3 regions of the Nitrospirillum karajorum genome follow, and region 1 is predicted to be linked to each of the others. Evidence: predicted binding sites of a transcription regulator. Region 1 holds the regulator's gene; each other region holds the start of a gene.

Region 1 (12,138 bases):
GATTGCCCCCCGCCAGATCATACAGCACCGCGTTTTTCATGAAGAACTCCACGCCGGTATTGACGTAGCCCTGGAGATCATTCTTGGAAGGCTTGGGCGCAACCGGCGTGGTGGCGCCTCGATCATGGATGAGGTTCCAGGACTGGCCGCCAACGGTCGACGCCCCCAGCGCGATATTCGAGACCGCATCGGAGGTGACCTCAAGGTTGGACCCGGGATGCACGGTGGTCGTCGCCCCCGTGTCGAAACACACGCCGATGGGGGTGAATCTCTTCTGCTGCGGATTGCTTTGGGGAACGTCAGCGGTCAGAACCGCATCTTGAATCAGGCATTCCGCATAGCTGTTCACGTCCGTGGATGCGCCAACGTTCACGGATTTCTGCCCGCCCATGGAGAACTGCCCATAGTCGCTCAAGATCGACAGAAGCGAGGCGGTGTCGCCGATCAAGATGTACCCTGTGGGGTCACTGCCAACCTCGGACGCCGGCGGCAGCAGAACCATGAAAGCCTGCTGGGCTCCATTGGCAATGACCTGTGCCAATACGCTGATCATGTAGGGCGGATTGGCCGGTACTGCCGGGGCCAACAAAGGGCTTATGGCCGTCAGCGGCACCACTCCCAACGCGGCGCCGAAGTCACCATAGAACCCCTCATAAATGGGGAAGCCGTTGTACCCCACGCCCTCATCCGACTTTGTGTTGGTAATGGAAGTCACGAGGGCGACGTTCGCAGGCACCACGAGGTTGCCGGCCGGTCCCAATCCCTGGAGCGTGACAACCGTGGGCGCGACGGTGGCCTGATACTGAATGCCGCTGTAATACCCCTGGGTAACTTGGGCGATCGGATTGGCGATGCTGCTAGACGCCCCGAGAGTCGATCCCCCATTGGGGTTAAAAGCAATGTAGGCACCAGGCCCGCCAGTATCGAATTCATAAAGACCGCTAAGTGTGACGGTCGTCGTTCCATCATTTTGATTTTGCGGATTCTTATAAACGCTGACGGTCACATTCGCACTTATTCCGACCTTATACGAAGATCCATTTCGTAGAATATTTACGGGTATAGAATAAAAAGATGAAGAATTATTCGATATAATTTTTTCACAGATATCTTTCCAGCAGTTCGACATAAAGAGTCCTCCATTTTTATAGGTAGAGAAATAAAATACGCCGTGGGTACGGCAGGGGTTCTTGACTTGGCCCAGCAGGCAAAAACCAACCCCAAAAAGGGGGTAAGCATATGTCGTGCCAAAATTATTATCTCTTATTTCAATGTAATTACGCGCCTGCAGCGTATCCAACCGCCGTTCGGGACACGTCGGACATGTCGGACACCCTGCCTCAGCTTCCCCCAGGAGTGGACGGGACCGCCGCCGTCAGGGGCACCAGGGTGAAACCCTTGGCGGCCAGGGTGGGCAGCCAATGCTCCAGGGCGGTCAAGGTCACGTCGTGCGGATGGCCGATGGCGACGGCGGTGCCATGGCGGCGGGCCACCTCCTCCACCTTGGCCAGCATGGCCTGCACCGCCTTGGGTGACTGGTCGTCATCCAGGAACACGTCGCGGCTGACCAGGGGCAGGTGGTAACGCGCGGCCAGTTCCGGCCCCTTGGTGTCCGGCGTGGTCCGGCTGTCCAGGAACATCAGGCCGCGCCGCGACAGTTCGGCCAGCACGACGGCCAGCTTGCCCTCGTTGGCGGTGAAGCGGCTGCCCATGTGGTTGTTGATGCCGACATAGCCATCGAAGGAAGCGAAATCCGTCTCCAGCCGCCGCTGTATTTCCTCATCGCTGAGGTTCACGGTCAGGGCGCCGGGGCCCGGGTCGGCCTTGCCCATCGGCTCCATGGGCACATGGACGATCAATTCATGCCCTGCCGCCCTTGCCGCCCGCGTCTGCTCGGCCAGATCGTGGGCATAGGGCAGCCAGGCGGTGGTGACCGGACCCGGCAGGGCCACGGCGCGGGTGGAGCGGGGCCGGTCCAGGCCCAGGTCGTCGATCACCAGCACGATGCGGGCACGCGCGGCGCCGGGCGCGGGGGCCGCCATCTGCGGCGCCGGCACGGCATTGCGCCGCCAGGCGGCGCCGGCCTTCCCTGTTTCCGGCTTGCCCGGCTCAGCCTTCGGCGCTTCGGTCTTAGGCAACGCGGCTGGAGGCGGGGGCGTCAGCGCTTCGGCATGCTGTTCCGGCGGCGTCACCGGCGGGGCCGGCGGTGTGCCGGGCGGGCGGGGGCCGGTCTTGGCCGGTGCCGATGGGGCGGGCGCGGTCGCCACCGTGGGCTTGTGCGGATGGCGGTTGCCCAGCGCATAGGCGCCCAGCAAGGCGACGATGGCCGTAAGGCCGACGATACCGGCCAACTGCGCCCGAGTCAGGCTGATCCGGGCGCCCTCGCGCCGGCGCGCGGGCGCGCGCTTGGGGCCTTTCTGACCCGCCCCGCCCTGTCTGGGCCGCCCCAGCGGCGGCGGGGGAGTGACGCGGCGGGGCATCAGCGAGCCCCCATGGTGGGAACGGACGTGGCGGGAACGGACGCGGTGGAAACGGTCATGCCTGTCCCTTGAAGAAGCACCGGCCACGTTGCGCCGGCCGGCCCCCCACTAGTGCTACAGCGCCGGCGCACTGGCAATCTCCTAGGCGGCTTATGCCGCTTATCGGATCCGCGCCCAATCCGGTTGCCCTGCCAACATCGGCCGGACTACTGTAAGCCGCCTTTGGCCATGTCCAATTCCCCGAACGGGTCCCAGATCATGCTGCTGCTCATCGATAATTACGATAGCTTCACATACAACCTCGTGCATTACATCGGCGAGCTGGGCGCCGACGTGGCCGTCTGGCGCAACAACGCGCTGAGTGTGGACGACGCGCTGGCCCTGAAGCCGGAGGCCATCGTCCTCTCCCCCGGCCCCTGCGATCCCGACAAGGCCGGCATCTGCCTGCCCCTGATCGCTGCAGCCGCGGACAAGCGCATCCCCCTGTTCGGTGTCTGCCTGGGCCACCAGGCCATCGGCCAGGCCTTCGGCGGCCGCGTCATCCGCGCCCCGGTGCCCATGCACGGCAAGGTCAGCCAGGTCACCCATGAGGGCGGCGGCGTCATGAAGGGCCTGCCCTCGCCCTTCGCCGCCACGCGCTACCACTCCCTGATCGTGGAGCGCGAGACCCTGCCGGCGGAGTTGGAGTCGGTAGCCTGGCTGACGGGCGCCGAGGAGGGGATGATCATGGCCCTGCGCCACCGCACCCTGCCCATCCACGGGGTGCAGTTCCATCCCGAGAGCATCGCCTCCGACCATGGCCACCAGATCCTGGCGAACTTCCTGGATTTCGCCGGCGTGGCGCGCAAGGCCGTGAAGAAGACCGGCCTGGCGGCATGAGCGGTGACATCGGCGACATGAAGGCGCTGCTCGGCCGGGTGGCCGAGGGCAAGCGCCTGTCGGAGGATCAGGCCCTGGCCGCCTTCGACATCATCATGTCCGGCAACGCAACCCCATCGCAGATGGGGGGCTTCCTCATGGCGCTGCGCGTGCGCGGCGAAACGGTGGACGAGATCACGGGCGCGGTGCGTGCCCTGCGCGGCCGCGCGGCGCGTATCGACTGCCCCCCCGGCACCATCGACACCTGCGGCACCGGCGGCGACGCCAGCGGCACCTACAACATCTCCACCGCCGTGGCCTTCGTCCTGGCCGCCTGCGGCGTGCCGGTGGCCAAGCACGGCAACCGCGCCCTGTCCTCCAAGTCCGGCGCCGCCGATGTGCTGGGCCAACTGGGCGTGAACGTGGAGGCGGAGCTGGAGGCCGTACGCGCGGCCCTATGGCAGGACGGCATCACCTTCCTGATGGCCACCCGCCACCACGGCGCCATGCGCAATGTCGGCCCGACGCGGGTGGAACTGGGCACCCGCACCATCTTCAACCTGACCGGCCCCCTGTCCAACCCGGCGGGGGCGCGGCGCCAGTTGATGGGCGTGTTCGCCGAGCGCTGGGTGGAACCGCTGGCGCAGGTGCTGAACCGCCTGGGCACCGAGGTCGCCTGGGTGGTCAGCGGCGAGGATGGGCTGGACGAGATCACCACCACCGGCGCCACCCATGTGGCGGAATTGCGCCACGGCGCCATCCGCCGCTTCCAGGTAACACCGGAGGATGCCGGCCTGCCGCGCGCCCGGCCGCAGGACATCAAGGGCGGTGACGCGGTGGAGAACGCCCGCGCGCTGCGCGCTTTGCTGGCGGGGGAGCGGGGCGCCTACCGTGACATTGTTCTGATCAATGCCGCCGCCGCCTTGATCGTCGCGGACAAGGCCACCACTTTGCGTGACGGCGTGGCCCAAGCGGCCCAAGCCCTGGACGACGGCCGCGCCGCCGCCAAGCTGGCGGCCCTGGTCCACCACTGCTCCCTGCCGCCCCCGGTGACGGAAGAAGCCGTCCCGGCGGCGGCGGCGAAGAACGAAGGAACCCGCTGATGAGCGATGTCCTGGCCCGGATTTGCGCCGACAAACGCGACCATATCGCCACGGCCAAGGCCGCCCGCCCCCAGGCGGAGGTGGAACGGGCGGCGCGCGACGCCGGCCCCACCCGCGGTTTCGCCCGCGCCCTGCAGGCCAAGGTGGATGCGGGGCTTTACGCCCTGATCGCCGAGATCAAGAAAGCCAGCCCGAGCAAGGGCCTGATCCGCGCCGATTTCGATCCGCCGGCCCTGGCCAGGGCATATCAGGAGGGCGGCGCCGCCTGCCTGTCGGTGCTGACCGACGTGCCCTATTTCCAGGGGGCCGACGAGTATCTGGTGGCGGCCCGCGCGGCCTGTGACCTGCCGGTGCTGCGCAAGGACTTCATGCTCGACACCTATCAGGTCGCCGAGGCCCGTGCCCTGGGCGCCGACTGCATCCTGCTGATCATGGCGGCGCTGGACGACACCCAGGCGGCGGAGCTGTACGACGCCGCCACTGGCTGGGGCATGGACGTGCTGGTCGAGGTGCATGACGCCGACGAGATGCGCCGGGCCCTGGCCCTGCCCGGCGGCCTGCTGGGCGTCAACAACCGCAATCTCAAGACCCTGTCCATCGACCTCGCCACCACGGAAATGCTGGCCGGCATGGTGCCGCCCGGCCGCCATCTGGTGGCGGAAAGCGGCCTGTACAGCCCGCAGGACCTGCTGCGCATGGAGATCGTGGGCGCCCGCCGCTTCCTGGTGGGCGAATCGCTGATGCGCCAGGCCGACGTGGCGGCCGCCACCCGCGCCCTGCTGGGTTTGGACCAGAAGGTCGCCTGACATGGCGGAGACTGACATGGCGGAGACCAGCGGCTTCACCCATTTCGACGCCGCCGGGCAGGCGGTGATGGTCGACGTCTCCGACAAGGCGGAGACGGAGCGCTTGGCCACCGCCCGCGGCCGCGTGGTCATGAAGGCGGAAACGCTGGCCCTGATCCAGGCGGGACAGGTGGGCAAGGGCGACGTGCTGGGCGTGGCGCGTCTGGCCGGCATCATGGCGGCCAAGCGCACGCCCGACCTGATCCCCCTCTGCCACCCGCTGGCCCTGACCAAGGTGACGGTGGACCTGACCTGCCTGGCCGACCAGAACGCGGTGGAGATCGAAGCCACGGCCAAGCTGAAGGGCCGCACCGGCGTGGAGATGGAGGCGCTGACCGCCGTCAGCGTCGCGGCCTTGACCCTTTATGACATGTGCAAGGCGGTGGATAAGGGCATGGTCATCGCCGATATCCGCCTGATCGCCAAGGACGGCGGCAAGAGCGGCCCCTACCGCGCGGACACCCCCTGACCCCGCCCCCAGCTTCGCCAAGGCCCGCCCCATGATCCCCGTTGATGAAGCGCTGACGCGCATCCTGTCGCACTTCCAGCCCGTGGCCGGGGAGCTGGTGGGGGTGGGCGAGGCGGAGGACCGCGTCCTGGCCGCCGATGTCGTGGCCCGCGTGACCCAGCCGCCGACCGCCGTTTCCGCCATGGACGGCTGGGCCGTGCGCGGATCGGACCTGGCCACCCTGCCCATCACCCTGGCCCGCATCGGCGAGGCGCCGGCCGGCCGGCCCTACACCGGCGCCGTCGCCCCCGGCCAAGCCGTGCGCCTGTTCACCGGCAGCGTCATCCCGGATGGCGCCGACACCGTGGTGCTGCAGGAGGATTGCGACGACCTGGGCGACAGCGTGCGCGTGCGCGAGGGCAGGCCCGGCCGCTGGGTGCGCGCCGCCGGCCTGGACTTCACCGCCGGCACCGTGGGCCTGAGGGCAGGCCGCCGCCTGACCGTGCGCGACGTGGCCCTGGCCGCCGCCATGAACCACCCCTTCTTGACGGTGCGCCGCCGCCCCCGCGTCGCCATCCTGGCCACGGGCGACGAGGTGGTGATGCCGGGCGAGCCGCTGGGCCCGGGCCAGATCGTCAGCAGCAACGGCCTGGCCCTGGCGGCCCTGGTGCGGCGCCAGGGCGGCATTCCCGTCAACCTGGGCATCGCGCCCGACGACGCCGACACCCTTGGCATCCTGGCGCGCGGGGCCGCGGGCTGCGACCTGCTGGTCACCACCGGCGGCGCCTCCGTCGGGGAACACGACCTGATCCGCACCGTACTGGGCGCCCAGGGCCTGGAACTGGACTTCTGGAAGATCGCCATGCGGCCGGGCAAGCCGCTGATGTTCGGGCGCCTGGGCGCCACGCCCCTGCTGGGGCTGCCGGGCAACCCCGTCTCCAGCCTGGTGTGCGCCACCCTGTTCCTGGTTCCGGCGCTGCGGCGCCTGCAGGGCCTGGACCCGGCGGAGCCCCCCGGGCGCGCGCGGTCCTGGGTGCCCCCCTGCCCGCCAACGACCGCCGCCAGGATTACCTGCGCGCCACGCTGCGGCCCGGCGATGGCGCCTTGCCCATCGCGACCACCTTCGGCCAGCAGGACAGTTCCATGCTGAGTCGCCTGGCGGCGGCGGATTGCCTGATCGTCCGGCCGCCCCATGCCGCCGCCGCCGAGGCCGGAGAGCCTGTGGACATCGTGCCGCTGGACGGAATTTAAGCCAGTGTCCCCTGAACCCGCCCTAAATCTGTCATCGTCTGGTGGTTTTTGATCGCTAACGCTTGACGCCGGCCGTGAACCAAAATAGAACATGGCAAGTACGTTTCGGGTTTGTTCCATATATAGCGGTTCGACACAGCAAAGGGGGCGATATGCTGACGCGTAAGCAACAGGAGCTTCTGCTGTACATTCACCAGCACCTGGGTGAAGGCGGCGTCTCCCCCTCTTTCGATGAGATGAAGGACGCCTTGGGCTTGAAGTCCAAGTCCGGCATCCACCGCCTGATCACCGGGCTGGAGGAGCGTGGTTTCATCCGCCGGCTGCCGCACCGCGCCCGCGCGCTGGAGGTGCTGCGCCTGCCGGAGACGACGCCGGCGCCCAAGAAGGCCGCTCCTGCCGAGGTGGAACCCCGGTTCAAGCCCAATGTCATCAAGGCCGACTTCCAGGCCGGGCTGCCGGGCAAGGACCCGGGCGATGCCGTCGGCTCCGTGAGCCTGCCGCTGTATGGCCGCATCGCCGCCGGCCTGCCCATCGAGGCGCTGCGCGACAGCGGCAGCAGCATCGACATACCCGTCTCCATGCTGGGCATCGGGGAGCATTACGCCCTGGAGGTGGCCGGCGACAGTATGGTCGAGGCCGGCATCCATGATGGCGACACGGTCATCATCCAGCGCTGCGAGACGGCGGAGAACGGCGCCATCGTCGTCGCCCTGGTGGACGCCGCCGAGGTGACGCTGAAGCGCCTGCGCCGCAAGAACAACTCCATCGCCCTGGAACCGGCCAACCCCTCTTACGAAACGCGGGTGTTCGGCGCCGACCGGGTGCGGGTGCAGGGCCGCCTGGTGGGCTTGTTCCGCCGGTATTGATCATTCCCTGCCGACCTAGGCCGCGACTGCGTCCGGGCCCTGGTGACGTCAGTCCCAGGGCCGTTTGCTTTGCGGATCATGCACCGTCTCGATGCGGATGGCGCCCCGCTCGAAATACAGGGCGTGGGCGCCGCGCGCGGCCAGCACGTCGGGGCCGATGACCTGGGGGGCGTCACAGCCGGCGGCCGGCACGCGGGAGATGACCAAATCGGCGTTGTCGCAATCCTCCGCCAGGGCATCGCGCGTCCAGGCGATGGCGACCAGCCGACCGTCCGGCGCGGCTGGATCGCGCTGGTCCGGTCGATAGAGATCGGGGTGGTAGAGGCAACCCAGGCTGTCGCAGCGCAAGCTGCCGTCATCCGTGCCCACAGTGGGCCAGGCGGGCGGCCGCCCCTCCCCGCCATCGCGCTTGCCCCAGGTTTCCACCTCGAAACCGCCGCCGCGCGACGACGACAGCCACAGCTTGCCGCCCCCATCGCGCACCGCCACCATGGTGCCGCCGCCCGACACCACCATGTCCGGCCGGGGCGTCAGCGGCGCCAACACGCAGCCCAGGGCGACGGGCGCCAGGCCGATCAGGCGCCAGCGGCGGCGCCACAGCATCAGCCACAGCCCCCCTACCACCATGAGGCCGAAGGCCATGTCGGACAGGGCGGCGCCGTGCAGGGCCGCCCCTGGCAAGGCGGCGGTGACACGGGCCGTCCACAGGATGCCCTGGCAGCCCCAGCCGATCATGTCGATGATCCACCCCTCCAAGTGGAACGGCATGGCGACATAGGCCACCAGGCACAGCGGCATGATCCACAGCTCGGTGATGGGGATGCCGATGAGGTTGGCCAGCACGCCGTAATTGGCTACCTGCTGGAAGTGGTAGAGGCAGAACGGCATGGTGGCGATGGTGGAGATGATGGAGGTCAGGCACAGGCCCCCCACGAACAGCAGGACACGCCGCGGCCAGCCGCCCTCCTTGCGCCACCGGCTCAGCGGCGCCCGCAGCACCTCATAGGCGCTGATCAGCGCCAGCACGGCGCCGAAGCTCATCTGGAAACTGGGACCGGGCAACTGCTCCGGCTGATACAGCAGGCACAGGATGCCGGCCACGGCGATGGCCCGAGGGCTCAATACCGAGCGGTCGGCCAGGATGGCCACCATGGCCAGCGCCGTCATAAGGACGGAGCGCAAGGTCGGCACCTGCGCGCCCACCAGCATCATATAGGCCAGGGTCGCCAGGATGGCGAAGGCGGCCGCCCATTTCTTGATGGAGTACCGCAGCGCCACCCCCTCCCAGAGCGCCAGCGCGGCACGGGCGGCGAAATAGAAGATGGCCGCCACCAGGCTGATGTGCAGGCCGGAGATGGAGAGGATGTGCTGCAGCCCGGATACGCGCATGGCCTGCAGGTCATCGGGCGGAATGCCCGTCTGCTCACCATTGAGCAGGGCGATGGCGATCATGGCCGGCGCGCCCGTCAGCCGCTCGGCCACGCGGGCGGCGATCAACTCGCGCAAGGCCACCACCCGGTCATTCACCCAGCCGATCACGCCCACCGGTGCCGGCGCCACCACCTCCGGCGTCTTGAAGGCGAAACCCACGGCGCCAATGCCCTGGTAAAAGGCGGAACGGCGGAAATCATAGGCGCCGGGCTCGGGGCTGTCGGGCGGCGGGCGCAGGGCGGCCAGGATACGGACGCGCGTGCCCGCCGGCGGGGCCACGTCGGTCGGCCGCAAGCGGATGCGTACGGCCGGGGGCGTCGCTTCCGCCGCCAGGCGGGGAATATGGGGATCGGCCAGGGTGACCCGTACGCCCTTGTCCAGGCGCTCGACATTGGCGACGCGCCCCTCCAAGGGAACAGGCCCCAAAGGGCGTTGGAGAATGGGTGTCTTCAGCCAGGTGGTGCGCGCCTGCACCGCCGTGAATCCCACCCCCAGGGCCAGCAAGGCGCCCAACGTCAGGCGGAGTGGCAGCCGGTCGCCCGCCAGCAGGTACAGGCCCAGGACGCCCAGGGTGAACAGCAGGCCGCTCCACGGCGGCGGTTCCCCCGGCAGCGCGAAATAGAGGGCGATGCCGGCCCCGAGAAAGACGGGCACCCAAAGCACCCAGCGTTCGCGCTCTTCCACCAAATTGACATACGCAGATGCGACAATGCTGAGTAACGCGGCGAGCACACGATGTGTGACGCGCATCACATCTGAAGGGGGTGGCTCGGTTCCAAATTCGCTCCGCCCAGTAGCTAAATAGGACGGGACGCCCGCGTTCCAGTCCTGTTCCCCACTGCCGGGCGGCCGGCCTGCGGGCGCAAGATTCGGAGGACTGCCAGTCTGTCCAGCGGGGCCCGCCTCAGGGTGCATCTTCGTTCCGGGTGTGCTATCTGAGCGGCTTCCGCATCCTGGTGATGCGCCCTTGGCGGCTATCCTGCCGCCGGACCTTATCACCAGCTATCTCGATAGTCGCGTCGCGTCGTCAACCTTTGGATGACGTCCCCCAGGGAGACCGTCCCCGAAGCGCCTGGCGAAGCGCCGCCCGCCCGCATGCCGGAGAGTGCGTTTCCCATGAGTGTCGTCACCCGCTTCGCCCCATCCCCCACCGGCTACCTGCACATCGGCGGCGCCCGTACCGCCCTGTTCAACTGGCTGTACGCCCGCCATCACGGGGGCACCTTCCTGCTGCGCATCGAGGATACGGACCGGGCGCGCTCCACCCAGGCGGCGGTCGACGCCATCATCGATGGCCTGAGCTGGCTGGGCCTGACCTGGGATGGCGACGCGGTCAGCCAGTTCGAGCGGCGCGAGCGCCATGCCGAGGTGGCGCGCACCATGCTGGCCCAGGGCCACGCCTATTATTGCTACTGCTCGCCGGAAGAGCTGGAAGCGATGCGGGAGCAGCAGAAGGCTGCCGGCCTGCCGGTGCGCTACGATGGCCGCTGGCGCGACCGGGACCCGTCGGAGGCGCCCGCCGGCGTCGCCCCGGTCATCCGCCTGAAGGCTCCGCGCGAAGGCGAGACGGTGCTGCACGACAAGGTGCAGGGCGAGGTGCGGGTGCAGAACAGCCAGTTGGACGACATGGTGCTGCTGCGCGCCGACGGTACGCCCACGTACATGCTCTCGGTGGTGGTGGACGACCAGGACATGGGCGTCACCCAGGTCATCCGCGGTGACGACCACCTGACCAACACCTTCCGCCAGCTGCAGATTTACCAGGCCATGGGGTGGACGCCGCCGGACTTCGCTCACATCCCGCTGATCCATGGCCCCGATGGCGCCAAGCTGAGCAAGCGCCACGGCGCCCTGGGGGCCGAGGCCTACCGTGACCTGGGCTACCTGCCGGAAGCGCTGCGCAACTACCTGCTGCGCCTGGGCTGGGGCCATGGCGATGACGAGATCATCAGCACCGAGGACGCCGTCGCCTGGTTCAACCTGGAAGGCATCGGCCGTTCCCCGTCGCGCATGGATTACGCCAAGCTCGACAACCTGAACGGCCATTACATCCGCCAGGCCGATGATGACCGGCTGGTGGGCCTGATCGCCCCCCGCCTGGCCACGGCGCTGGGACGAGACCTGACCGAGGCCGACCGCGATCTGCTGCGCCGCGCCATGCCGGGCCTGAAGGCACGGGCCAAGACCCTGGTGGAACTTGCGGCCGGCGCACAGTTTTATGTCACGACGCGCCCCCTTCCGCTGGACGACAAGGCTTCCCAATTGCTGACGGAAGACGCGCGCGCCCAGCTGGCGGTGATCGCCACCCGCTTCGCGGACGCGTCAGACTGGACCGCGGCCACCCTGGAGGGGGTCGTACGCGCGTACGCCGAGGAGACGGGCCTGAAGCTGGGCAAATTGGCCCAGCCATTACGCGCCGCACTCTCCGGTTCCACCGTGTCGCCACCGATTTTCGAGGTGGCGGAAGTCCTGGGCCGGGTTGAAACCCTGGCCCGTATCAGCGATGTCGCAGGGGGTGCGTGAACCCTCCTGGCGTCATTGCCTTCGGCGGTGCGGAACACTACACTCCGCACCGCGTCATAAAGACCAATAAGGGGCAGAGGGCCCCACTTCGTATAAACAAGGACGTGCCGAAATGAGCGATACGACGACACCGGCGGCCGGAAAGAAAACGGTCACCCTCACCGACAACCAAACCGGTAAGTCTTACGAATTCCCGGTCATGCACGGCACGACCGGCCCTGACGTGGTCGATATCCGCAAGCTCTACGGCGAGACCGGCTACTTCACCTACGACCCGGGCTTCACCTCGACCGGCAGCTGCGAGTCCAAGATCACCTTCATCGACGGCGACAA
Region 2 (6,557 bases), 800 kb from region 1:
CCGTGGACCAGAAGACCCAGGCCCTCCTGGTCAGCCTTAATGCCCTGATCCCCTGGGTCGTGACCAATGGCGTCAACCTGCTGGCCGCCATCCTGATCCTGCTCATCGGGCTGTGGCTGTCCGGCAAGGCCAGCCGCATCGTCTCCACCGTCCTGGCCCGCACCCCGCAATTCGACGCCATGCTGCGGGGCTTCTTCGCCAGCTTGGCGCGCTACGCCGTGCTGACCCTGACCGTGCTGGCGGTGCTGGCCCAGTTCGGCATCCAGACCGCCAGCCTGGTCGCCGTCATCGGCGCCGCCGGCCTGGCCATCGGCTTGGCCCTACAGGGCACCTTGTCCAGCCTGGCGGCCGGCGTCATGCTGCTGATCTTCCGGCCCTTCAAGATCGGCGACAAGGTGCAGGTGGGCGGTGCCACCGGCACGGTTCGCGACCTGTCGCTGTTCTGGACCGAGCTGATCTCCGACGACCAAATCCAGATCATCATTCCCAACAACAGCGTCTGGGGGCAGGCGCTGCGCAACATGAGCGTCCACCCAACCCCGGCCCATGCCGGCGAGCTGCGCTTCCGCATTCCGGAGACCAGCGATCTGGAAGGGGTTGCTGAGGCGGTGGGCCGCATCGTGGCCGCCGATCCCCGCATCCTGCCCGGCCCCACCGTGCTGTTCGACCGTTCCGGTGATGCGCGGGCCTTGGACGTGGTCGTGGGCTTCTCCACCACCGAGGACATTGTGCCCGCCGTGAAGAGCGATCTGATCCGCGCCATCCATGCGATCGAACTGCCAGCGGCGACGCCCCAGGGCGAGGCGTTCCAGAGCGAAACGCCCCAGAGCGGGGCGCCCGTGGCCTGAGGCCGTCTCAGGGGCCCAAGGCTGTACGGCCCCGGCGTCGCGCCGGCAATGACGCAAGTCACCCATGGCCTTCTCGGGCCGCATGGCGGGTGAGCGACTGACACCGTTGTCTATTATCTCGCAGGTGCCATATTGGTGTTCGCAGTTGCAGCAAATGCTGCCCGCCCTATCCAATAGAGGTTCATCATGTCGCGCTCCATCGCCGCCCATTCCATCCTGTTTTCCGCCGTCGTCGCCGGTGCCGTGGGCCTGGCGACCGTGGCCCGGTCTGAGACCCTGACCGCCGACACGGCCCTGAAGGCCAAGTTCGACGCCGTTGACGTCAACCTCTACTACCATCCGACCAAGGCCGGTTATCAGGTGGTGGTCACCGCCGGCACCCAGGACCCGGCCAGCACGGTCCGCTTCGTCTCCACCCTGGCGCCCGAGCAGGAAGCGGTGGTTTCCGTGCCCCGGGGGGCCGGCCAGCAGGCCCTGGAACTGCACCTGCGCCGCGTCGGCGACCAGCTGGAACTGGTGCGCCCGGTTTCCTGAACCGTCCAGCGGTGAAAGGGCCCGCCGGTGACATGAGCCGGTGGGAAGAGAGGCATCTGTGATGATGTTCTCTCTCTGTTCATGATGATTCTGCTAAGATACCGGGGCTATGACCAGCCCCGGCATCCGCAAGATCATCCACGTCGACATGGACGCCTTCTACGCGTCCGTGGAGCAGCGCGACAATCCGCAGCTGCGCGGGCGTCCCGTGGCCGTGGGCTATGGCGCCAAGCGTGGCGTGGTCGCGGCGGCCAGCTATGAGGCGCGGGAGTATGGCGTGCGCAGCGCGATGCCCTCCACCACCGCCCTGCGCAAATGCCCACCCCTGATCTTCGTGCCGCCCCGGTTCGAGGTGTACCGCGCCATCTCCCGCCAGATCCGCGAGATTTTCGCCGATTACACCGACCTGATCGAGCCGCTGTCGCTGGACGAGGCCTATCTGGACGTGACCGAGAACCGCCGGGGCCTGCCCACGGCGACGGCCACCGCCACGGAAATCCGCGCCCGCATCAAGGCCGAGACGGGACTGAACGCCTCCGCCGGCGTCTCCTACAACAAGTTCCTGGCCAAGCTGGCCTCCGACCACCGCAAGCCCAACGGTCAGTTCGTCGTGCCGCCGGGATATGGCGAGGCGTTTGTCGAGACCCTGCCGGTGGGCAGGTTCCACGGCGTGGGCCCGGTGACGGCGGAAAAGATGAACAGCCTGGGCATCCACACCGGTGCCGACCTGCGGCGGCAGACCGTCAGCTTTCTGCAAACCCACTTCGGCAAATCCGGCCCCTGGTATCACGCCATCGCCCATGGCGAGGACCACCGTCCCGTGGTGTCCGACCGCCCGCGCAAATCCTCCGGTTCGGAAACCACCTTCCTGGAGGATTTGACGGAGCCGGCGGCCGTGGAGCAAGGCGTGCTGTCCATGGCGGATGAGGTGTGGGCCTGGTGCGAGAAGGCCCAGGCCTTCGGCCGCACCGTCACGGTGAAGATCAAGTACGGCGACTTCCGCCAGGCCACCCGCAGCCGCACCCTGGCCGCCCCCGTGGTGTCGCAGGAGACGTTGCGCACCATCAGTGTCGACCTGGTGCGCACCGTCTATCCCCTGCCCACCGGCGTGCGCCTGCTGGGCGTCACGGTGTCCAGTTTCGAGGCGGCGGGACCCCCTGCGCAGTTGGAGTTCGGGTTCTGATCCCCGCGCCCCACCTGCGCCGGGCTGGGGTTTATACCAAGTAGCGATGATCCTGACCTATGGCCAGGCTCATCGCCCTCAGTCGCCGGCGCCGCCATCCGGCGGCTTGGCTTCCGCGCCTTACGGCGCGCGGCGGCAGTCGCCACCGTTACCAAGGAGCGATGAATGGGAATCATCGCTCCTTGGTATTAACCGGCCAAGGCGGCGACCGCGTCGCCGATGACCTTGGCCACCGCCTCCGGCATCGACAGCAGGGACAAGTGGCTGGCCTTCAGCTCCGTGGTTTTCGCCTTCATCCGCACGGCCAGCGTGCGCTGCAGCTCGACGCTGACGATACGGTCCTCGCTGGAGACGATGTACCAGGTGGGGCGGCTGGACCAGGCGGCCTGGGTGATGGTGTCGGTGAAGGTGCGGGCCGCCAGCGGCGGCTGTAGCACGGCCAGCAGCCGCGCCTCCTCCTCCGGCAGGTCCTGGCCCACGTCCTGCACCCAGCCGTCGACGCTCAAGGTCAGGAAGCCGGTGCCGTCATCAATGATCTTGCCCAGGGCCGGCGGGGCGGCATGCGCGCCGACCAGGTCGCCGGTGCTCTGGCCCACCCCCGGGGCGAAGGCGGCGACATAGACCAGCGCCTTCACCTTCGGGTCGTTGCCGGCTTCGGTGATCACCGTGCCGCCCCAGCTGTGCCCAACCAGTACGACGGGGCCGGGAATGGTGTTCAGCACCCGCCGCGTCGCGGCCACGTCGTCGGCGAGGGAGGTGGTGGGGTTCTGGACGGCCACGACGGGCAGGCCAGCCTTCAGCAGCAGGCGGATGACAGGCTGCCAGCTTGAGCCGTCGGCCCAGGCGCCATGCACCAGTACGACGGTGGGGGCGGTGGAGGAGGGGGGGATTTCCATGGGCGTCAACTCCGGATCAGGGGCACCGCGTGGTGCGGTCACCCCATCTCTAGGCAGGGGAGCGATCCCGGTATTGTCGAATCCTCAAGGCGTTGGTGTTTTCGTTTCCCAATTTCGCGGGCGCAGGCTCCGTGCCGGATTATTACGCTGCTGACACTAATGAAGTGTCGACTGTGGCAATTCCCCTCAAATGCCGATTGAACGACTCTCTGGTCGACGGCCCGGGAATGGACCCGGGCGCGAAGTCGGGAACCAGATCATGAAGCTCCACCATCATCCCCTGTCGGGTCATGCGCACCGGGCGCGCCTGTTCCTGTCGCTGCTCGGACAACCGCACGACCTGGTCGAGGTCGACCTGATGTCGGGTGCGCACAAGAAGCCGGAATTCCTGGCGCTCAATCCCTTCGGCCAAGTGCCGGTGCTGGAGGACGAAGGCACCGTCATCTCCGATTCCAACGCCATCCTGGTCTATCTCGCCCGCAAGTTGGGCCGTACCGATTGGCTGCCGGAGGATGCCCAAGGGGCCGCCGCCGTCCAGCGCTGGCTGTCGGTCGCGGCGGGAGAGGTGGCTTACGGCCCGGCGGCGGCCCGCCTGGTCACCCTCTTCGGCTCCAAGCACAATGCGGAGGAGGTCATAGGCCGGGCGCACGTCCTGCTGAGGACGCTGGAGGCCTGGCTGGCCACCCGTGATTGGCTGGCGGCCGACCATCCCACCATCGCCGACGTGGCGCTGTACAGCTACGTGGCCCGCGCGCCGGAGGGCAATGTCGACCTGTCGCCCTATCCCCGCGTCACCGCCTTTCTGCGCCGCATCGAGGCGCTGCCGGGCTTCGTTCCCTTCGCCGAGTCGGCGGTGGGGCTGTCGGCGGTGAAGTGATGGGAGCCAACTGACAGATATGGCGCCGGTGCGTTGTTTGGCGCACCGGCTTGGGATGAAGGGGAGGCGGCCATGGCTGACACGGCGACTGACAGGGCATCTGACGGGGCGTTGACCAAGCTGGCGGTCTGGCATGCCGGCGAGCGCGCGATCCAGAAACGGGTCGGCGTGGCGGAGAGGATGGCGGCGGTGGGGCAGCGGGTGATCCGTGACCACATGCCCGACCAGCACCGCGCCTTCTACGCCCAGATTCCCTTCATCGTGGCGGGCAGTGTCGACCCTCGCGGCGACGCCTGGGCCACCCTGCTGGCCGGTCGGCCCGGCTTCATCGCCGCGCCGACGCCCCGGACGCTGGAGATCGACGCGCGGCCCGACCCAACTGACCCGGCGGCCGGGGGTATGCGGGACGGGGAGGCCATCGGCCTGCTGGGCATCGAGCTGCACACCCGGCGCCGCAACCGGGTGAACGGCATCCTGCGCTCCGGTCCCGGCCCTTTCCATTTCCAGGTCGACCAGAGCTTCGGCAACTGCCCGCAATACATCCAACTGCGCGACGTCCGTTTCGTGCGCGACCCCGCCGATTTGTTCACGGGCCCCGTGCTGGAAAGCGCGGAGCTGGATGCGGAGGCGCGGCGCATGATCGCGGCGGCGGATACCTTCTTCGTCGCCTCTTACGCCGAGCGGGAGGACCGCCGCCAGGTCGACGTCTCCCATCGTGGCGGCAAGGCGGGCTTCGTCCGTGTGGCCGAGGATGGCACGCTGACCATTCCGGACTTCGCCGGCAATTTGTTCTTCGCCACGCTGGGCAACATCCTGGAGAACGGCAAGGCCGGGCTGGTGTTCATCGACTTTGAAACCGGCGACATGCTGCAATTGACCGGCGACGCCCAGATCATCCTGGACAGCCCCGAGGTCGCGGCCTTCCAGGGGGCGGAGCGTCTGTGGACCTTCCGCGCCCGGCGGGTGGTGCGGCGGCCCGGCGCTTTCCCGCTGCGCTGGGATTTCCAGGAGGATGGCTGGTCGCCCAATTCGCTGATGACCGGCGACTGGGTCCAGGCCGCTGACCGCTTGCGCGCGGCGGACCTGGCCACGCGCTGGCGCCCGTTCAAGGTGACCCGCATCGTGGAGGAAAGCGCCAGCATCCGGTCCTTTTACCTGATGCCGGACGATGGCGCCGGCCTGATCCCGCATGTGGCGGGGCAGCACCTGCCCATCCGGCTGAGCCTGCCGGGGGCGGACAAGCCGGCGATCCGCACCTACACCTTGTCGGTGGCGCCGTCCGATGCCGTCTATCGCATCAGCGTGAAGCGCGACGGCCTGGTTTCCAGCCACCTGCATGACCATGTCCATGTGGGTGACATCATCGAGGCGCGGTCCCCCGCCGGGGCCTTCACCATCGACGCCCGGCAGAAGCGGCCCGCCGTGCTGCTGGCCGGCGGCGTGGGCGTCACGCCGATGTTGGCCATGCTGCGCCATGTGGTTTACGAGGGCCTGCGGACGCGGGGCATCCGGCCGACGATCCTGTTCCAGGCCGCCCGGTCCAAGGCCGACCGGCCCTTCGACGCCGAACTGGCGGAACTGGTGGCGGCGGCCCAGGGGGCGGTGCGCGTCGTTCGTGTGCTGAGCGACACGGGCGACGCGGAGGAGGGCGTGGACTATGACGCCGACGGCCGCATCGACATGGCCCTGCTGGGCCGCTTCCTGCCCTTTAATGACTATGACTTCTACCTGTGCGGCCCCGGTCCCTTCATGCAGGCGCTGTATGACGGCCTGCGCGGCCTCAACGTCGCCGACGCGCGCATCCATGCCGAGGCGTTCGGCCCGTCCGCCCTGGTGAGGACGGCGCCGGTCACCGCCCCCGTTCCGCCGCGCGCGCCGCCGGCGACCGCGCCGGTGCCGGTGGTCTTCACCCAGTCGGTGAAGGAGGCCCGTTGGACACCGGGGTCGGGAACCCTGCTGGAGCTGGCGGAGGCGCGCGGCCTCAGCCCCGCGTTCAGCTGCCGCTCTGGAACCTGCGGCAGTTGCCGGACCAAGGTGCTGTCGGGGGCCGTGAGTTATGTGACGGAGCCCACGGCGCCGGTGGCGGCGGGTGAAGCGCTGATCTGCTGTTCCGTTCCGGCCGCGCCGGCCGACGGCGCCGGCCCGCTTGAGCTGGCGCTCTGACACGCACTTGGAGAATCACAGGGCTTTTCCTGCCGATGCCGGATGTCTCTAATGGA
Region 3 (6,557 bases), 2.3 Mb from region 1:
ACGGTGTGCTCGAACTGGGCGGACAGCCTGCCGTCCACCGTCACCACCGACCAGCCGTCGTCCTTGGTTTCCACCTGGGCGGCGCCCTGGTTCAGCATGGGCTCGATGGTGAAGACCATGCCTTCCTTCAGCCGCATGCCCGTGCCCGGCTTGCCGAAATGCAGGATCTGCGGGTCCTCGTGCATCTCCCGGCCGATGCCGTGGCCGCAATACTCCCGCACCACGGTGTAGCCGTTGCGCTTGGCGTGGCGCTCGATGACATGGCCGATGTCGCCCAGGTGGGCGCCGGGGCGCACCTGGCGAATGCCGTGCCACAGCGCCTCGTACGTCGTCTGCACCAGGCGCCGCGCGGCAGGGGCGACGTCGCCGATCAGGTAGGTCTTGCTGGAATCGGCGATGTAGCCGTTCTTCTCCAGCGTGATGTCGAAGTTGACGATGTCGCCGTCCGCCAGGATGTCGGTGGCGGAGGGCACGCCGTGGCAGACGACCTCGTTGCGGGAGCAATTGAGGACGTAGCCATAGCCGTACTGCCCCTTGCTGGCGGGGCGGGCGTGCAACTGGTTGACGATGTAGTCCTCGACCCGGTCGTTGACCTCCAGCGTGCTGAGGCCGGCCAGGGGCATGTCGTCCAGCATGTGGAAGACGCTGGCCAACAGGCGCCCGGCCTCCCCTAGCTTTTCGATCTCGTCGGGGCGCTTGACCATTATGGGGTGGGTTCCAGTTGATGGGGTTCCGCTTCCAGGTGGACGGAGGCCATCTTCAACTGGATGCGCAGGATGTCGTTCAGCGACAGGGTGGGGTTGGCCTCCGCCAGCATGCCGATCTTCATCCAGTATTCGGCCTGGGCGTTGATGGACCGGCACAGCACGGTGCTGGCCTTGCGCACCTCCTCATGCAGGTCGTCGTCGATCTTCACGATGCCCATGGGGCTCTCCAATATACGGAACGTATACGTTTCATATAGGAGGCGGCCGGGAGCGTCAATCGGCGCTGTCGATTCCGGATAGTCCGATTTTGGGGTGTCGACTCATCTTGACCGGGCGGCCGACTCCGGATTAGAACATAACAAGAACATCATCCCCACGCACGCGAGAGACCAAGGCAGCATCCCCATGCCCGCCACACCTACCCCCATTTCCGCAGCTTGGCCAACAGCTTGTCCTGAAGAGGGGCAGTCTGAGGGTGCCCTGGACCGCCAGCGCCTGTTGGCGGTGCTGCGGGAACAGGTGCGCGCGGTGGAAGCGCCGGGGATCGGCCGGGGCGTGGTGCCCCTGGGCGTGCCGGCGGTGGACGCCCATCTGCCGGCGGCCGGCCCGGGGGAAGGTGGCGCCCACGGCCTGCCGCGCGCCGCACTGCATGAGGTGGCGGCGGCGGGCGCTCTCGACGCCGGTGCCGCCACGGCCTTTACGGCGCTGCTGGCCGCCCGGCTGGCGGACCAGGTGCGCGGCCCCATCCTGTGGATGACGCGGGCGCCCGACCTCTACGCCCCCGGGCTGGATGCCCAGGGGGTGGGGCCGGGGCGGTTGGTGGTGGTGCACGCCGCAAACGAGGTCGACCTGCTGTGGGCCATGGAGGAGGCGCTGCGCTGCCCCCGTGTGGGCGCTGTGGTGGGGGAGGCCGGGGGCCTGGATCTGACGGCCAGCCGCCGCCTGCACCTGGCGGCGGAAACGGGCGGCGTGCCGGGACTGCTGCTGCGCCTGAACGCGGGTAAGGGCGGCGCCATGAAGGGCCTGAAGGGCGCTGGGTGGGGCAGTGGGCGGGGCAGCACCCAGGCCACCGCCGCCGTCACCCGCTGGCAGGTCGGCACGGCCCCCATCCAGGAACCCCGTGCGGGAGATTGGGGCACCACCGCTTCGGCCTTCACCGGCCCCGCCTGGCGGGTGGAACTGCTGCGCTGCCGGGGCGGCCGCCCGGGGGCTTGGACCCTGTATGAACGCGAGGGGTTGAGGCTGGAGGCGGCGGGCCAGGCGGCCGCGCCGGCGCCGGAGACGCCGCCGCCCGCCTCGGCGGTGATGCCCTTCACCCCCACCCAACTCACCTCCACTTTGCGCGCGGTGGGCTGAGCCATGCGCCGCATCCTTTCCCTCTGGCTGCCCACCTTCGCCACCGACCGTATCACCCGTGGACTGGCGCCGCCGTTGGCCGCCGGTACGCCCCTGGTGACCCGCCTGTCGGACCGGGGGCGCCTGACCGTGGCGGCGGTGAACGCGGCGGCGCGGGCCAAGCGTCTGGTGCCGGGCATGGGCCTGGCCGATGCCCGCGCGCTGGAGCCGCAGGTGCAGGTCGTGGACGCTGATCCCGAGGGCGACGTGGCGGCCCTGGGGCGCCTGGCCGACTGGGCCCGGCGCTATACCCCCTGGACGGCGGTGGACCCCAGCGATCCACCGGGCTTCGGCCCCAAAGGTCTTGGTTGGGGCCCTGGCCTGCTGATGGATATCACCGGCTGCGCCCACCTGCTGGGCGGCGAGCATGAACTGCTGCTGGATCTGGAGCGCCGGCTGGCCAAGGCGGGGGTCGAGGCACGGGCCGCCATCGCCGACAGCATCGGTGCCGCCTGGGCGCAGGCCCGCTTTGGCGCCCAGCTGGTGGTGCCGCCGGGTGGGGCGGCGGAGGCTTTGGCCGACCTGCCGCTGCCGGCCCTGCGTCTGGGCGGCGACCTGGTGGCCAGCCTGCGCCGGGTGGGCCTGCGCCGGGTGGGTGAACTGATGCGCACGGCCCAAGGAACAGGGGGTCAAGGATCCAAGAACCGGGCCGCGCTGGCGGCGCGCTACGGCGCCCAGGTCGCCCTGCGCCTGGACCAGGCCCTGGGCTGGGTGGAAGAGCCGCTGTCGCCCCGCCGCGCGCCCACCCGCCACACCGCCCGCCTGACGGTGGTCGATCCCCTCTCCACGCCCGAGGGCCTGGCCCAGGCGGTGCGCCATCTGCTGGGCCGGGTGGCGGCCAGCCTGACGGCGGCGGGGGAGGGCGCGCGCTCGCTGGAACTGGAGGCCTGGCGCATCGATGCCGGCCACGATGCCCCGCCCCAGGTGCTGAGCGTGGGTGCCAGCCGCCCCAACCGCGACCCCGCCCACCTCTGGCGGCTGCTGGAACCGCGCATGGACCAGCTGGAGCCTGGGGCGGGCTTTGAGACCATGGCCATTTCGGTCACCCACGCCGCTCCGTTCGACGGAGGGCAGGCGGTGCTGAGCGGCGACGGGCTGGCCGACCTGGTGGGACCGCCGACGGCGAAGGGGGGAGAGGCGGCGGCCGCCGGCAACCCCCTGGTGGCCGATCCGCCCATTGCGGAACTGGTGGACCGGCTGGGCGCCCGTCTGGGTCCTGGCCGGGTGCTGCGCCTGCTGCCCCGGCAAAGCTGGATACCGGAACAGGCGGTGCGGGCGGTGCCGGCCGAGGCGCAGGACAACAGCCCGCCAGCGGCCCCGCCGGCGCCCGCACCACTCGCCTGGCCGGCTGACCGGCCGCGTCCCATCCGCCTGCTGCCCCGGCCGGAGGCGGTGGAGGTGGTGGCGCCCATTCCCGACGACCCGCCCCTGCTGTTCCGCTGGCGTGACCAGACCTACCGCGTGGGCCGGGCCGAGGGGCCGGAGCGCCTGCTGCCGGAATGGTGGGAAGGGGGGGGCGCCGCCCCAACCCCAATCCCGAGCCCCGCGACTATTACCGGGTGGAGGATGGCGAGGGCCGACGCTTCTGGCTGTACCGCCTGGGCCTCTACCACGCCGGCGGCCCGCCACCCCGCTGGTTCCTGCACGGCTTTTTCGGGTGACGTCTGCCTGCGTAAGAATTTCTTCCGGAGCGTAGCGACTAGGCCGCGACTGCGGCCGCCGGACCTTTTCGGGGAGCGGTAGCGGACTGAAAAGGGAGGATAGCCAAGGGCCGGATGGCCCGCCGGCGCTTGAGGGACCCATGTATTCAGAGCTTCAAGTCGCCAGCAATTTCAGCTTCCTGCGCGGCGCCTCCAAGGCCGGTGAGCTGGTGGAGGCGGCCAAGGCGCTGGAGCATCGCGCCATGGCGCTGACCGACCGCAACAGCCTGGCGGGAGTGGTGCAAGCGCATGCGGCGGCGCGTGACCTGGATTTCCGCCTGGTGGTGGGCGCGCGGCTGGATTTGACGGACGGCCCGTCGTTGTTGTGCTGGCCCACCGACCGCGCGGCCTATGGCCGCCTGTCCACCCTGCTGACGGTGGGCATGCGCCGGGCGCCCAAGGGGCAATGCTTCCTGACCCGCGCGGATGTGGAGGCCCATGCCGCCGGCCAGATGATGGCGGTGGTGCCGCCGGACAGTCTCGACACGGGCTTCGCCGCTGACCTGGCCGATTACCGCCGGCGTTTCGGCCGCACCCTCAGCCTGTGCCTGACCCACCGTTACCAGGGCGACGACGCCCGGCGGCTGGACCGGCTGGCGGCCTTGGCCGAGGCGCACGGCCTGTCGCCGCTGGCCACCAACGACGTGCATTACCACCACCCCGGCCGGCGGGCGCTGCAGGACGTGATGACCTGCATCCGCGAGCATTGCACCATCCAGACGGCGGGCTGGCGCCTGGCCGCCAATGCCGAGCGCCACCTGAAACCGCCGGAGGAGATGGCGCGCCTGTTCCACCGTCACCCCCGGGCCCTGGCCCGCATCCACGACATCGTAGAGGCCTGCACCTTTTCCATCAGCGAACTGCGCAAGGATTACCTGTACCCGGCTGAAGTCGGGCCGGGGGAGACGCCACAGGGCCGCCTAGCCCAGCTGACGGCGGAGGGGGCCCGCAAACGATACCCGGCGGGCGTGCCGGAAGATGTCCAAAAGCAGATCGACAAGGAATTGGCCCTGATCGGGGAACTGGGCTACGCCTCCTACTTCCTCACGGTCTATGAGATCGTGAGGTTCACCAACGAGCAGGGCATCCTCTGCCAGGGGCGGGGATCGGCCGCCAACTCTGCCGTCTGCTACTGCCTGGGTATCACCTCCATCGATCCGGTGGAAAGCGGTTTGCTGTTCGAGCGCTTCATCTCCAGCGCGCGCAACGAGCCGCCGGACATCGATGTGGATTTCGAGCATGAACGGCGGGAGGAGGTGATCCAGCACATCTACGAGAAGTACGGCCGCGACCACGCCGCCATCGCCGCCACCGTCATCTGCTACCGCTCGCGCGGGGCGGTGCGCGACGTGGGCAAGGCCATGGGCATGAGCCAGGACACGGTGGCCCAGCTGTCGGCCATGATTTCCGGCTGGGGCACCGGCACGCCGGAGGAGGAGCGGGCGCGGGAGGCGGGGCTGGACCCCGACGACCCGCTGCTACGCCAGGTGCTGGACCTGACGGGCCAGATCTCGAAGTTTCCCCGCCATCTGTCGCAGCATGTCGGCGGCTTCGTCATCACACCCAAGCCGCTGGCCACCTTCTGCCCCATCATGAACGCGGCCATGGAGGACCGGCAGAACATCGAGTGGGACAAGGACGATTTGGACGCCGCCGGTCTGATGAAGGTCGATGTCCTGGGCCTCGGCATGCTCAGCTGCCTGCGCCGGGCCTTCACCCTGCTGCGCGACCATTACGGCCGCGACTTGACGCTGGCCACGGTTCCGCAGGGCGATGAGGCGACTTATGACATGCTGTGCGCGGCCGACACCCTGGGCGTGTTCCAGGTGGAGAGTAGGGCGCAGATGTCCATGTTGCCCCGCCTGCGCCCCCGCGAGTTCTATGACCTGGTGGTGCAAGTGGCCATCGTCCGCCCCGGGCCCATCCAGGGCGGTATGGTCCATCCCTACCTGCGCCGCCGTCAGGGGCTGGAGCCGGTGGACTATCCCTCCGAAGCGCTGAAGAGGGTGCTGAAGAAGACGCTGGGCGTGCCCCTGTTCCAGGAACAGGCTATGCAGATCGCCATCGTCGGCGCCGGCTTCACCGGGGCCGAGGCCGACGCCCTGCGCCGGGCCATGGCCAGCTTCCGCAAGCTGGGCGACATCGACACCTTCGAGGAGAAGTTCCGCAGCGGCATGCTGAGAAACGGCTACACCGAGGAGTTCGCGGAGCGCTGCTTCAACCAGATCAAGGGCTTCTCCACCTATGGCTTCCCGGAAAGCCATGCCGCCAGCTTCGCCAAGCTGGTTTACGTCTCCGCCTGGATCAAGTGCCATTATCCCGACGTCTTCGCCTGCGCCCTGCTGAACAGCTTGCCCATGGGCTTCTACGCCCCGGCGCAGATCGTGCGCGACGCCCGGGAGCATGACGTGGTGGTGCTGCCGCCGGACGTGAACCATTCCGATTGGGACAGCCGGCTGGAGCCGCCGGCGCGGGGACAGCGGTTCCAGACCCTGCGCCTGGGCCTGCGCCTGGCCAAGGGCCTGAGCGAGGCGGCGGTGCAGCCCCTGCTGGAGGCGCGGGGGCATGAGCCCTTTGCCAGCCCGCATGATCTCTGGCGCCGCGCCCGCCTGGCGCCGCGCACCCTGGAGCTGCTGGCGGAGGCCGACGCCTTCCAGTCCATGGGCCTGGACCGGCGCCAGGCGCTGTGGGCGGTCAGCGCCCTGGGCGAACGGCTGCCGCCCCTGCTGGATTTGGCGCTGAATGCGCAGGAGGA

Evidence for each region. Region 1 encodes LexA, which represses DNA repair genes until DNA is damaged. Its sites were predicted from a motif close to ATGTTCTANTTTGGTTC; they were not measured.
Region 2: the regulator LexA is predicted to act here: its motif matches at 1,447-1,463, upstream of dinB (DNA polymerase IV).
Region 3: the regulator LexA is predicted to act here: its motif matches at 1,059-1,075, upstream of UCD39_RS14545 (ImuA family protein).

The regions. Positions count from the first base shown of each region.
Region 1 covers NZ_JAZBQB010000003.1:2,489,043-2,501,180, reverse strand. The annotation lists gene UCD39_RS25345 (hypothetical protein) at 1-1,300, opposite strand, end outside; gene UCD39_RS25340 (divergent polysaccharide deacetylase family protein) at 1,341-2,480, opposite strand; gene UCD39_RS25335 (anthranilate synthase component II) at 2,739-3,359, shown strand; gene trpD (anthranilate phosphoribosyltransferase) at 3,356-4,441, shown strand; gene trpC (indole-3-glycerol phosphate synthase TrpC) at 4,441-5,247, shown strand; gene moaC (cyclic pyranopterin monophosphate synthase MoaC) at 5,249-5,755, shown strand; gene UCD39_RS25315 (molybdopterin molybdotransferase MoeA) at 5,787-6,884, shown strand; gene UCD39_RS25310 (hypothetical protein) at 6,806-6,985, shown strand; gene lexA (transcriptional repressor LexA) at 7,138-7,851, shown strand; gene UCD39_RS25300 (ComEC/Rec2 family competence protein) at 7,900-9,936, opposite strand; gene gltX (glutamate--tRNA ligase) at 10,399-11,805, shown strand; gene gltA (citrate synthase) at 11,918-12,138, shown strand, end outside.
Region 2 covers NZ_JAZBQB010000003.1:1,692,613-1,699,169, forward strand. The annotation lists gene UCD39_RS21560 (mechanosensitive ion channel family protein) at 1-848, shown strand, start outside; gene UCD39_RS21565 (hypothetical protein) at 1,035-1,382, shown strand; gene dinB (DNA polymerase IV) at 1,492-2,565, shown strand; gene UCD39_RS21575 (alpha/beta fold hydrolase) at 2,754-3,461, opposite strand; gene UCD39_RS21580 (glutathione S-transferase family protein) at 3,721-4,338, shown strand; gene UCD39_RS21585 (2Fe-2S iron-sulfur cluster-binding protein) at 4,411-6,501, shown strand.
Region 3 covers NZ_JAZBQB010000003.1:192,238-198,794, reverse strand. The annotation lists gene map (type I methionyl aminopeptidase) at 1-704, opposite strand, end outside; gene UCD39_RS14550 (ParD-like family protein) at 704-925, opposite strand; gene UCD39_RS14545 (ImuA family protein) at 1,113-2,063, shown strand; gene UCD39_RS14540 (Y-family DNA polymerase) at 2,067-3,845, shown strand; gene UCD39_RS14535 (error-prone DNA polymerase) at 3,904-6,557, shown strand, end outside.